2 regions of the Burkholderia sp. MR1-5-21 genome follow, and region 2 is predicted to be linked to the other one. Evidence: predicted binding sites of a transcription regulator. Region 2 holds the regulator's gene; the other holds the start of a gene.
The links. Region 2 encodes FliA, which starts transcription of late flagellar genes. Its sites were predicted from a motif close to CTAAAGTTTNNNNNNNNNNNGCCGNTA; they were not measured.
Positions count from the first base shown of each region.

Region 1 (6,658 bases), 400 kb from region 2:
GGGTGGCTCAGCAGGTCGTCGAACGGCGCGTACGCGTCGAACACCTCGAGCCGCAGCGTCGCACCGTAGCGGGCACGCACGGCGGCTGCCGCGTCGGCGAGCCGCCGGTTGTAGTCTTTCACCTGCGCGGCGACGCTCACGGTGTCGTCGCGCGTCGCGAACACCGGTGCGCGCGACACGTCCGGCAGCGTGACGAGCAGGATCCGCGTCGCGCCGGCCGCGGCGAGCCGCTCGAGGCTGTCCTGCATCGCATTCGCCGCCTGCTCGGGCGTGCGGCCGTAGTTCACGAGATCGTTGCCGCCCGCGAAGACCACGAACAGCGTATTGCCGGGCCGGTAGTCCGGCGCGCGGTCCATGTATTCGCGCCAGGAGTCGATCTGCTGCACGAGGCCCGGCACGACGAGGTGCTGGTCCGTCGCCGCGCCGCCGATCGCCCAGTTGTAGAACGGCAGCCGCAGCGCGTTCGCGACGTATTCGGCCCACACCGGCCCGTTGCTGAAGCGTCCCGCGTGCCAGCTCGTGCCGTTCGGCAGCTTCCACTGGCTCGCATTGAACATGTTCTGGGTGTCGGACAGGCTGTCGCCGAACACGATCAGCTTGTTGACCCGCGCGTCCTGCTGCGCGGCGTCGATCGTCCAGATCGTGTAATTGAACGACAGCGCGTTGTTCGCCGCGACCGCCTGCGTCAGGGGGGCACGGATGCCGCGCGCGGCGAGCGTCTGGCGGCACACGTCGGCGAGCGTGTCCTGCGCCGTCGTGCTGTAGAACATATTCTTCCACTGCGTGATGCCGTCGGCCCACCAGTAGCCGGGGACGCGATACCAGTCGCCGCCCGCCGGATCGCGCGCCCACTCGTAGGTCGCCTCGGGCTTCAGCGGATCGTCGCTGATCCGGTACCAGCAGCGCAGGTAGGTGTAGGTGTCGCTGCCGCGCGATGCGGCGCGAGGCGAGGCGCCGGGTGGCCGGGCAGCCGGCGCACGGGCTGGCGCAACCAGCGGCCCGGCCGGCGACAGCGTCATGTCGCCAGTCGGCGTCGGCAGCGGGGCCGGGCCGGCGAATGCGGGCGACGCGGCGAGCGTGGCGGCGAGCGTCAGCGCGGCGCCGAGCGTGGCCACGGCGGCCGGGCGGTACGTGAATGCAATACGGGAATGAAGCATCGATGCCCTCCGATCTGTTATTGGATCAGGCAGCGCGGCTGCGCTGCCGCGTATCGGGGGGACGCATGTGCCGGACTGGGGTCCGGTCTGTCGAAGCGGAATGTATGGTGAACCGGGGTGTGGCGGGACGGCCCGGACGCGGGTCGTCGGCCGCCGAGGATGCCAGCCTGTCAGCGCATCAACGCGGCAACCCGTCCGTCGGGCCCGTAGACGCCGCTCGGCGCGGGCGCCGAGCGCAGCACCGCGAGCGCGCGCTCGTTGTAGTCCATCCGGATCCGGATCAGCATCCCGTTGGTCGCATTGGCCTGGCGTGCGCGCTCGGCGGACTGCTGCAGCAGGTGCCAGCGGCCGGCGAGGCGCGCGTCGCGTTCGGCGGCCTGGTCCATCCCTTTCTTGCCGCCGGGGAAGCCGAGCGCCGACAGTTGCGTGTCTCGCGCGCGTTCGAGCTGCGCGAGCCGGTCGAGCAGCACGCTCTTCTTTTCGATGATGACTGGCAGCATCGCGAGCGGCTCCGGCGTCGTCAGCGCCTTCTCTTCGTAGGCGAGCAGGGACGCGAACGCTTCGACCGTCGCATGTTCGTCGTTGACCGTGGCCAGCAGCTCGTCTCTCATCGCGTCTCGCTCGTCACGCCGGCGCGCGGCAATTCGCACGCCGGCAAAAAAAAACGGGGCGCCGGCCTGTCGGGCCGGCTCAGCTGCCCTGCGGGCGCTGCTGCTGCAGCAGCTCGCGGGCGGTATTCAACACGCCGTCGGCGATCTTGCCCGGATCGATCGTCAGCGTGCCACTGTTCAGCGCGTCCTTGATCGACTGGACGAGGCCGGTATTGATGTCCGCATTGCCGGACGCCGACATCGTGCGCAATTGTCCGGACAGACCCGACAGGTTCACGGTCGCGTCGCCGCCGGCCGCGCCGGCGGGTGCCGATTGCTCGCCGGACGCCGCGGGCGCGCCTTGCTGCGTGCGGGCCGCGCCGGTGCCGGCGGCCGGGGTGCGGGTGTTCGGGGTAGGCGTGGAATCGATCTTCACGATGGTGTTCCTGTACGGTTTGACCCAGATAACGGCATGGCGGGGCCAAACTTTAGCATCGTGTTTCGGGCGATTCCCCCGAATAAACAATCCTTTGCATTCTTACAACGGCGCTCCCCGATGACCGGCGGGAACAGGCCCTAAAGCGGAATCTCCACCGTACCTGCGTCCTTGACGATCGCGGTGACGATCTGTCCCGCCGCCATCCGCACCCGCACCGACTGGCCGGGCGCCGCATTCGCGAGCGCGCTGCCCTCGGCCGAAATCGTGAATCCGGGCCCGGCCGCGACCACCCGCACGGTCTGGCCGGCCGACACCGACGCCGCGCTCTTCAGCATGTCCTGCCGCAACGGCAGCCCGGCGGCGACGCGCGCGAGCGCGGTCGAGCCGATTGCCTGCGACGGATCGGTGATCACGGCGAGCGGCAGCACGGTCAGGTCGCCGTCGCGCGCGATGAGGTCGGCCGCGGTCAGCGCCTCGCCGGGCGCGATCTGCCGCGCGGCCACGTAATAGGTTGCCTGCACGGCGACCTTCGCCTGCAGGTAGACGGTCCACGGCCGTTCGCCCGCGCAGCGCACGCCGACCGTCGTGCGGCCCCACAGGCGCGCGCCGGTCGGCAGGAACGGCTCGAGCGTCGTGCAGGCGGCGAGCCCGCGCGGAAACGCGGTCGCGACGGTCGCCGTCGTCTTGCCGGGGAGGCCGGCGATCTGCTGCTGGAGAAAGGCGAGCGCGGCGCGGCGGATCGTGTCGGGATCCTGCTGGCCGGGCGGCACGGCGGCTGCCGGCGCGGCCGTCTCCGGGGTGGAGGCGGGGGCCGCAGCCGGTGTGCGCATCGCCGTAGCGGAAGCGGGGGCCGTCGCCGGCGGGCGCATCGCTGCCGCCATCGCGTTCGCGCGCGGCACCGCCGGGCGCGGCGTGAACGCGGGCCGGGGCGCGGCACGGGCGGTGTCCTGTGCAGGCTCGCCGGGCGTGCCCGAGACAACCGTGACGATCCGGACCGGATCGGCGGCCGCCGGCTGAGCCGGATGTGCGGCGCCGTAAGCCGAGGCGGGGTGGCCGGCCGGCATCGGTGCCGGCATCCCCGCTGTGTTTACCGCCGGCATCATGGCGGGCGTGGCCTCTGGCCGGACAGCAACGGCCGCGGCGACGCCCGGCGCCTGTCCCGCGATTCCCGACATGCCCGCGCCCATCGTCGTGCGGGGCACGCCCGCCGTCTCCGGCATCGCGCCCGCATTCACGTTCCCGGGAAGCCGGCCGCTGCTCGCCGCATTCGCATTCGCGAGCGCGGATTCGGCCGTTTCGCCGCGTCCCGGAATCACGATCATCCCGTCGTCCGCGGCCTGCGCCGCCGCCGGGACTGCCCACAGCACCGCGCACAGCGCCGTCCCCAGCGCCACGGCGAGCGCGAACGCGCGCCGCGCGCGCGGCCGCCGTCCGTCGTCGCTGCGAAATCCGCTGGGAGTCATCGCCGTGTCCTCGATCCGTTGATCCGCTTTGCATTCTAGGGAGCCGGGCCGCCGCGCAAACGATGAATAGAGGGGGGCTTTGCCGCGTTATTCGCCCGATTGACGGTTGCGTGCGCCGCCTACCATGCATGTCATGGAAAAAAGCCTCTTTGGCCGCCGTGCGGCGAAAGAGCGGGTCAGCGCTGCAAACGGAGAGACGCACAGATGCTGGACAGACTCGATGCCGAATTCGCGTTCGGCCGTCAGGCGCTCGACGTGCGCGCCTATCGGCAGGAACTGCTGTCGTCGAACATCGCGAACGCGGACACGCCCGGCTACGAGGCGCGCGACGTCGATTTCGCGTCGACGCTCGCCCGTTCGCTGAAGCAGACGGGCGGCGCGCTCGCACCGAGCAATGCGGCGCCGCTCGCGATGGCGCAGCCGGCCGGCGTGACGAGCGGGATGTCGATGGTGTCGACGGCGCCGGGCCACATGACCGGCACTGCGAAGCTGATCCCGACGGGCGGGCCGGCCGACGACTACGGCCGCGCGCAATACCGCGTGCCGATGCAGCCGGCGCTCGACGGCAACACGGTCGATCTCGACGTCGAGCGCGTGCAGTTCGCGAACAACGCGCTGCACTACGAGACCGGGATGACCGTGATGACCCAGCAGATCAAGGCGATGATCGCCGCGATCACGTCGAATTCGTGACCGCGCGACCGCGCCCCCGAACCGCAAGCAAGGAGCCTCCATGCCCTCGTTGATGAACATCTTCGGCGTCGCCGGCTCGGCGCTGTCCGCGCAGTCGCAGCGCCTGAACGTCACCGCGTCGAACCTCGCGAACGCAGACAGCGCGACCGGCCCCGACGGCAAGCCGTACAAGGCGAAGCAGGTCGTGTTCGCGACCGACCCGATCGGCGGCGCGCGCACGGCGTCCGGCCAGGGCGTCGGCGGCGTGCGCGTGACGAAGGTGATCGACGATCCGTCGCCGATGAAGTCGACCTACGACCCCGCGAACCCCGCCGCCGACGCGAACGGCTACGTGCAGATGCCGAACGTCGACCCCGTGCAGGAAATGGTGAACATGATCTCGGCGTCGCGCTCGTACCAGGCCAACGTCGAGACGCTGAACACCGCGAAGCAGCTGATGCTGAAGACGCTGACGATCGGCTCGTGAGCTGCGTTCCCCCTTACCTGATCTGATAAAAGGCCTGACCGGATGACCTCCACCTCCTCGACGATCGGCAGCAGCGGCACGACGGTAACCACCCTGCCGACCGACACGATGAACACGAACAACGTGTCGACGACCAGCACGTCGGCGAGCGACCTGCAGACGACGTTCCTGAAGCTGCTCGTCACGCAGCTGCAGAACCAGGACCCGACGAGCCCCGTCGACAGCTCGCAGATGACGTCGCAGCTCGCGCAGATCAACACGGTGAGCGGCATCGCGCAGCTCAACACGTCGCTCACGTCGCTGTCGACGCAGCTCGCGGCCGGCCAGCAGACGCAGGCCGCGATGCTGATCGGCTCGAACGTCCTCGCGCCGGGCAATGCCGTCACGGTGAAGAGCGGCGCGGCGACGCCGTTCGGCGTGTCGCTCGCGAGCTCGGTGTCGAACCTGACGGTCACCGTGAAGAATTCGTCGGGCATCGTCGTGAACACGATCAATGCGGGCGCGCAGTCGGCCGGCACCGTGCCGTTCAACTGGACGCCGACCGACACGGCCGGCAATGCGCTGCCGGACGGCAAGTACACGATCAGCGCGACCTATACGGACAGCTCCGGCACGCCGCAGACCGTGACGACGCTCGCGGCCGCGCAGGTGCAGAGCGTGGTCAAGCAGGCGGACGGCACGGCGGGGCTCGTGCTGTCGAACGGCTCGACGGTGGGCCTCACGCAGGTCGCGTCGATCTACCCGAACACGTCGTCGTCATCGTCCACGGCGTCCACGTCGTCGTCGTCGACCAGCACCACCACCAACTGATTCAGCTTCTTCGAAACGGAGACCGAGATGGGTTATCAACAGGGTTTGAGCGGCCTCGCGGGCGCGTCGACGGACCTCGACGTGATCGGCAACAACATCGCGAACGCGAACACGGTCGGCTTCAAGTCGAGCAACGCGCAGTTCTCGGACATGTACGCGAACTCGATCGCGACGTCGGTCAACAACCAGGTCGGCATCGGCACGCAGCTGAACTCGGTGCAGCAGAACTTCAGCCAGGGCACGATCAACACGACGACCTCGTCGCTCGACGTCGCGATCAACGGCAACGGCTTCTACCAGATGTCGAGCAACGGCGCGATCACGTACACGCGTGACGGCACGTTCCAGCGCGACAAGAACGGCTACCTCGTGAACGCGCAGGGCATGAACCTGATGGGCTACGCGGCGAATGCGAAGGGCGTGATCAACAGCGCGCAGACCGTGCCGCTGCAGGCGCCGACGACCAACATCTCGCCGACGCCGACGACCACGATCACCGGCCAGTTCAACCTGAACTCGCAGGACACGGTGCCGACCACGACGCCGTTCAACTACACCGACTCGACGAGCTACAACTACTCGACGTCGGTCCAGACCTACGATTCGCTCGGCGGCTCGCAGCAGGTCAACATGTACTTCGTGAAGTCCGGCACCGGCACGTGGGAAGCGTATGCGGGCGTGGCGAACACGGCGCCGACCGACCTCGGCAAGGTCACGTTCAACGCGTCGGGCGGCATCGCGAGCACGACGCTGCCGGGGACGACCACGGCCACCACGGCGCTCGGCCAGTTCCAGTTCACGATCCCGAACACCGACGGCTCCACGACGCCGCAGAGCCTGACGCTGAACCTGACGGGCACGACGCAGTACGGCGGCAAGGACGGCGTGAACAACCTCGCGCAGGACGGCTACGCGAGCGGCACGCTGACGACCTTCACGATCGGCACCGACGGCAAGGTCACCGGCAACTACTCGAACGGCCAGACGGCGACGCTCGGCCAGATCGTGCTCGCGAACTTCAACAACCCGAACGGCCTCGT
Region 1 covers NZ_JBSAXD010000003.1:415,278-421,935, forward strand. The annotation lists gene ACV229_RS06480 (SGNH/GDSL hydrolase family protein) at 1-1,157, opposite strand, end outside; gene ACV229_RS06485 (flagella synthesis protein FlgN) at 1,328-1,768, opposite strand; gene flgM (flagellar biosynthesis anti-sigma factor FlgM) at 1,848-2,183, opposite strand; gene flgA (flagellar basal body P-ring formation chaperone FlgA) at 2,324-3,649, opposite strand; gene flgB (flagellar basal body rod protein FlgB) at 3,854-4,342, shown strand; gene flgC (flagellar basal body rod protein FlgC) at 4,383-4,808, shown strand; gene ACV229_RS06510 (flagellar hook assembly protein FlgD) at 4,851-5,618, shown strand; gene flgE (flagellar hook protein FlgE) at 5,646-6,658, shown strand, end outside.
Region 1: flgM (flagellar biosynthesis anti-sigma factor FlgM) is a predicted target of FliA. The motif match lies at 2,213-2,239, and genes of this name have one in related genera.

Region 2 (6,658 bases):
CTGACGACGAGCGCGACGAAGCCGACGACGTGCTGGGCACGAACGCCCGCACGCAAGGAGGCACGGCATGAGCACGCCCGCCAACCTGTTCGCGAAGCGCCCGAACCTGCTCGCGGGGACCAACCTGCGCGCGCTCGCGGGCCCGATCCTCATCTGCATGATCCTGGGGATGATGATCCTGCCGCTGCCGCCGCTGCTGCTGGATCTGCTGTTCACGTTCAACATCGCGCTGTCCGTGATGGTGCTGCTCGTCAGCATGTACACGATGAAGCCGCTCGACTTCGCGGCGTTCCCGAGCGTGCTGCTGTTCTCGACGCTGCTCAGGCTGTCGCTGAACGTCGCGTCGACGCGCGTCGTGCTGCTCGAGGGCCACACGGGCCCGGACGCGGCCGGCCAGGTGATCGAGGCGTTCGGCCACTTCCTCGTCGGCGGCAACTTCGCGGTCGGCATCGTCGTGTTCGTGATCCTGATGATCATCAACTTCATGGTGATCACGAAGGGCGCGGGGCGGATCGCCGAAGTGTCCGCGCGCTTCACGCTCGACGCGATGCCCGGCAAGCAGATGGCGATCGACGCCGATCTGAACGCGGGCCTCATCAACGAGGAGCAGGCGAGGAAGCGCCGCCAGGCGGTCGCGCAGGAAGCCGAGTTCTACGGCTCGATGGACGGCGCGTCGAAGTTCGTGCGCGGCGACGCGATCGCCGGCCTGATCATCATGGCGATCAACGTGATCGGCGGGCTGATCGTCGGGATGGTCCAGCACGACATGAGCTTCGCGGCGGCCGGCACGAACTACACGCTGCTGACGATCGGCGACGGCCTCGTCGCGCAGATCCCGTCGCTCGTGATCTCGACCGCGGCCGGCGTGATCGTATCGCGCGTCGCGACCGACGAGGACATCGGCACGCAGATCACCGGCCAGCTGTTCACGAACCCGCGCGTGCTGACGATCACCGGCGCGATCATCGTGCTGATGGGGCTGATCCCCGGGATGCCGCACTTCGCGTTCCTGCTGCTCGGCGGCGGCGCGATCTGGCTCGCGCGCACGCAGACGAAGCGCGCGGCGGCCCGCAAGGCGGCCGGCGACATCACCGACATCGCGCCGCCCGCGGCGCTCCCCGCCGACAGCCACGAGGCGAGCTGGGACGACGTGCAGCTGATCGATCCGCTCGGCCTCGAAGTCGGCTACCGGCTGATCCCGCTCGTCGACAAGAACAGCGACGGCGAACTGCTCAAGCGCATCAAGAGTATCCGCAAGAAGTTCGCGCAGGAAATCGGCTTCCTGCCGCCCGTGATCCATATCCGCGACAACCTCGAGCTGAGGCCGAACGCGTACCGGATCGCGCTGAAGGGCGTCGAGATCGGCGTGGGCGAGGTGTTCCCGGGCCAGTGGCTCGCGATCAACCCGGGCCAGGTGACGGCCGCGCTGCCCGGCGCGCCGACCCACGATCCGGCGTTCGGCCTGCCGGCCGTGTGGATCGACATCGCGCTGCGCGAGCAGGCGCAGGTGTACGGCTACACGGTCGTCGACGCGAGCACCGTCGTCGCGACGCACCTGAACCATCTCGTCGTCCAGCACGCGGCCGAGCTGCTCGGCCGCCAGGAAGTGCAGGCGCTGATCGAGCGCACCGGCAAGGACGCGCCGTCGCTCGTCGAGGACCTCGTGCCGAAGACGATCTCGCTGACGACGCTGCAGAAGGTGCTGCAGAACCTGCTCGAGGAAGGCGTGCCGATCCGCGACATGCGCACGATCATCGAGGCCGTGTCCGAACAGGCTGGCCGCGTCACCGACGCGTACGACATCACGGCCGCGGTGCGGCTGTCGCTCGGCCGCGCGATCACGCAGCAGTGGTATCCGGGCGCGGGCGAGATGCAGGTGATGGGGCTCGACGCGAATCTCGAGCGCGTGCTGTCGCAGGCGCTCGCCACCGGCGCGAATCCGGGCCTCGAGCCCGGTCTCGCGCACAACCTTCTGACCGGCACGCAGCAAGCGCTGCTGCGTCAACAGAATCTCGGGCTGCCGCCCGTGCTGCTCGTGCAGCACGCGCTGCGCGCGATGCTCGCGCGCTTCCTGCGCCGCAGCCTGCCGCAATTGAAAGTGCTGTCGTACGCCGAAGTGCCGGACACACGCACGATCAAGGTCGTTAACGTCATCGGGGGTTCCGCTTGAACATTCGCAAATTCACCGGCGCAACGAGCCGCGACGCGCTTCGGCTCGTGCGCGAGGCGCTCGGCGCCGACGCCGTCGTGCTGTCGAACCGCACGCTCGATGACGGCAGCGTCGAGATCACCGCGCTCGCCGACGCCGAGCTGGCTGCGATCGCGCCGCCCGTCGCGGCGCCGGGACTTGCCCAGGTCGCCGCGCAGCCGGGCGCGGCGCTGGCGGGCTTTGCGCCACGCGCGCGCGCAGCCGCCAATCCGTATGCGATGGGCGACGGCGGGCTGCCGGACGTGTTCTCGTCGGTGTTCGGCGCGAGCGCCGAAGCGGCCGATGCGCCGGCGGCCGATGAGCCGGTTGCCGCAGCGTCTGCCGCGGGATCGCCCGCAGCAGGATTGCCCGCCGCAGGATCGCCCGCCGCAGGATCGCCTGCCGCAGGATCGCCTGCCGCAGGATCGCCTGCCGCAGGATCGCCTGCCGCACCTTCCGAACCCGCGCCGTGGCTCGTCGAGCATGCGAAGCGCCTCACGCAGCAGCGCGAGGCGCTCGCCGCCCGCAGCCAGCCCGCGCCGGCGGCGGACGGCGGCCACCGCGCCCCGGTCGACACCGCCCGCGCGCCGCGCGCCGGCGACGTGCTGCCGCCCGAATGGGCGCGCGACATCGTACGCGACGCCGCACGCCGGATCCCGGTCGATGCGGGCGCGCCGCGCCGCGCGGCCGACGCACCGGCGCCGAAGGCAGCCGAGCGCACGCGCATCCCGACCGATACGGCCGCGGCCGTTGCCGATGCGGTCAAGGCGCGCATCGAGCGGATCGTCAACGACACGGTGATGCACGAGCTCGGCGCGCTGCGCGGGATGATGGAAGAGCAGTTCGACAGCCTGATGTGGCACGAACGCCAGCGCCGCAGTCCCGTGCACGGCGCGCTGACGAAACACCTGTTCGCGGCCGGCTTCTCCGCACAGCTCGTGCGGATGATGGTCGACAACCTGCCGCAGGGCGAAGGCTCGGACACGCTCGAGCAGGCGACCGAGTGGGCGCAGACGGTGCTCGCGGCGAACCTGCCGGTGCTCGAAAGCGAGGATGCGCTGATGGAGCGCGGCGGCGTGTTCGCGTTGATGGGGCCGACGGGCGTCGGCAAGACGACGACGACCGCGAAGCTTGCCGCGCGCTGCGTGATGCGCTTCGGCGCGAGCAAGGTCGCGCTGCTCACGACCGACAGCTACCGGATCGGCGGGCACGAGCAGCTGCGGATCTTCGGCCGGATCCTCGGCGTGCCCGTGCATGCGGTGAAGGACGCGGGCGATCTCGAGCTCGCGCTGTCCGAGCTGCGCAACAAGCACATCGTGCTGATCGACACGATCGGCATGAGCCAGCGCGACCGCGCGCTGTCCGACCAGATCGCGATGCTGCACGGCGCGAACACGCCGGTGCAGCGCCTGCTGCTGCTTAACGCGACGAGCCACGGCGACACGCTCAACGAGGTCGTGCAGGCGTACCGCAGCGCGGGCGACCATCCGGATCTCGCCGGCTGCATCCTCACGAAGCTCGACGAGGCGACCCATCTCGGCGGCGTGCTCGACACGGTGATCCGCTACAAGCTGCCCGTGCACTACGTGTCGACCGGCCAGAAGGTGCCGGAGAACCTGTACGTCGCGACGAAGAAATTCCTGTTGAAGAGTGCGTTCTGTGTGCCGCGTGACGGCTCGCCCTTCGTGCCGCACGACGATGACATGCCCACGCTGCTTTCCGCGCTGACCGCACGTTCCACCGCCGAGCTGCACGAGGTTCGCTTTGGATAAACGCATGATCGATCAGGCTGAAGGATTGCGGCGCCTGCTGGCCGGGCGCGCCTCGAGAATCGTCGCGGTGACGGGCGGCCCGGCGGGCGTCGGCTGCACGTCGACCGTCGTGAACCTCGCCGCCGCGCTGACGGCGCTCGGCAAGGACGTGCTCGTCGTCGACGAGCGCGCCGACGTGCACTCGGCTGCCGCGACGCTCGCCGGTGCGTGGCTGCGCGACGGCGCGCGCGCGCGGGTCGCCGGCGGCTTCGCGGTGTGCGCGGCGGCGCGGCTCGCGCGCGCCGGCTACAGCGACGCGCAGCTGAGCGATTTCATCGACGGGGCGGCCGACATCGTGCTCGTCGATGCGCAGCTCGGCACGGACGGCGCATTCTCGGCGCTCGCGCGCGAAGCGCATGACGTGCTGATCGTCACGCGCGTTGCCGCGCAGGCGATCACCGAGGCGTACGCGTGCATGAAGCGGCTGCATTTCGCGCACGCGATCGCGCAGTTTCGCGTGTTGACCAACCACGTCGGCAGCCAGGCCGATGCGAAGACCGCGTACGACAACCTCGCGGGCGTCGCGAGCCGCTACCTGGCGGTGTCGATCGGCGACGCCGGCTGCGTGAGCGCCGATCCGCTCGTCGAGCACGCGCGCGAGCTCGTGCGCACGGCGGTCGACGCGTTCCCGACGTCGCCGGCCGCGCGCGACTACCGGCAGATTGCCGCCGACCTGCTGTACTGGCCGCTGCGCCCGAGGCCGGGCGCGGGCCCGGTCCGCGCGGGCGGCAGCACGTCGTTCGAGGCAGGTGCGGCGCACGCCGCGTGAGCGCCACCGGAAGGAGAGAGCCATGATGTACAACGCTCAAGGAAAGATTTCCCAGGCCGACGTGCTTGCGCAATACGCGCCGCTCGTGCGCCGCCTGGGCCTGCAGCTCGTCGCGAAGATGCCGGCGAGCGTCGACCTCGACGACCTGATCCAGGCGGGGATGATCGGCCTGATGGACGCGGCCGGCCGCTACAAGGAAGACCAGGGCGCGCAGTTCGAGACCTATGCGACGCAGCGCATCCGCGGCGCGATGCTCGACGAGCTGCGCAGCAACGACTGGCTGCCGCGCAGCCTGCGCAAGACGTCGCGCGAGGTCGAGCATGCGGTGCACCGGGTCGAGCAGCAGCTCGGGCGGGCGGCGAGCGAGGCGGAGATCGCGCAGCACCTGAACATGCCGCTCGACGAATACCAGGGCATGTTGCAGGACCTGCACGGCAGCCAGCTCATCTACTACGAGGATTTCGACCGCGCGGCGGACGACGAGCCGTTCCTCGACCGCTATCGCGTCGATCATGCCGATCCGCTGTCGGCGCTGCTCGACGAGCACCTGCGCGAGGCGCTCGTCGAAGCGATCGAGCGGCTGCCGGAGCGCGAGAAGCTGCTGATGTCGCTGTACTACGAACGGGGTCTGAATCTGCGCGAGATCGGCGCGGTGCTCGAGGTCAGCGAATCGCGCGTGTGCCAGCTGCACAGCCAGGCGGTCGCGCGGCTGCGCGCGCGCCTGCGCGAGCAGGCGTGGGTCGGCGCGGAATCCTGACCCTTTCAAATGCATGCGCGGCGGGTACGCAATCTTCCCGCCGATTTGCTACAATCCCTCCCGTTTTCCGAGGAGCGTTGCGACGGACGATCATGCGTTCGCCAGGCTCGGAAGGCTTCACCAAGCGGGCAGGGCCGCGGCGCATCGCGCCGGCCGCCGCTTCCTGAACGGCGCTCACGTCACCATTTTCTAGAACTTTTTTAGAAAGGAGGGCGTGATGAGCGCCATCATCGATTCCCAAGCTACCCACGATTACCTCGTCGCCGACATGTCGCTCGCCGGCTGGGGCCGCAAGGAACTGAACATCGCCGAGACCGAAATGCCGGGCCTCGTGCAGATCCGCGACGAATACAAGGCGCAGCAGCCGCTGAAGGGCGCGCGCATTGCAGGCTCGCTGCACATGACGATCCAGACGGGCGTGCTGATCGAGACGCTGAAGGCACTCGGCGCGGACGTGCGCTGGGCCTCGTGCAACATCTTCTCGACGCAGGACCACGCAGCGGCCGCGATCGTCGAAGCCGGCACGCCTGTGTTCGCGTTCAAGGGCGAATCGCTCGACGAATACTGGGAGTTCTCGCACCGCATCTTCGAATGGCCGAACGGCGAGTTCGCGAACATGATCCTCGACGACGGCGGCGATGCGACGCTGCTGCTGATCCTCGGCTCGAAGGCCGAGAAGGATCGCTCGGTGATCGCCAAGCCGACCAACGAGGAAGAAGTCGCGCTGTTCAAGTCGATCGCGCGCCACCTCGACATCGACGCGAACTGGTACTCGACGCGCCTCGCGCACATCAAGGGCGTGACCGAAGAAACCACGACCGGCGTGCACCGCCTGTACCAGATGGAAAAGGACGGCCGCCTGCCGTTCCCGGCGTTCAACGTGAACGACTCGGTCACGAAGTCGAAGTTCGACAACCTGTACGGCTGCCGCGAGTCGCTCGTCGACGGCATCAAGCGCGCGACCGACGTGATGATCGCGGGCAAGGTCGCGGTCGTCGCGGGCTACGGCGACGTGGGCAAGGGCTGCGCGCAGTCGCTGCGCGGCCTCGGCGCGACCGTGTGGGTCACCGAAATCGATCCGATCTGCGCGCTGCAGGCGGCGATGGAAGGCTACCGCGTCGTGACGATGGAAT
Region 2 covers NZ_JBSAXD010000003.1:15,059-21,716, reverse strand. The annotation lists gene flhB (flagellar biosynthesis protein FlhB) at 1-71, shown strand, start outside; gene flhA (flagellar biosynthesis protein FlhA) at 68-2,170, shown strand; gene flhF (flagellar biosynthesis protein FlhF) at 2,167-3,960, shown strand; gene ACV229_RS04705 (nucleotide-binding protein) at 3,953-4,768, shown strand; gene ACV229_RS04700 (RNA polymerase sigma factor FliA) at 4,791-5,525, shown strand; S-adenosyl-L-homocysteine riboswitch at 5,589-5,708, shown strand; gene ahcY (adenosylhomocysteinase) at 5,740-6,658, shown strand, end outside.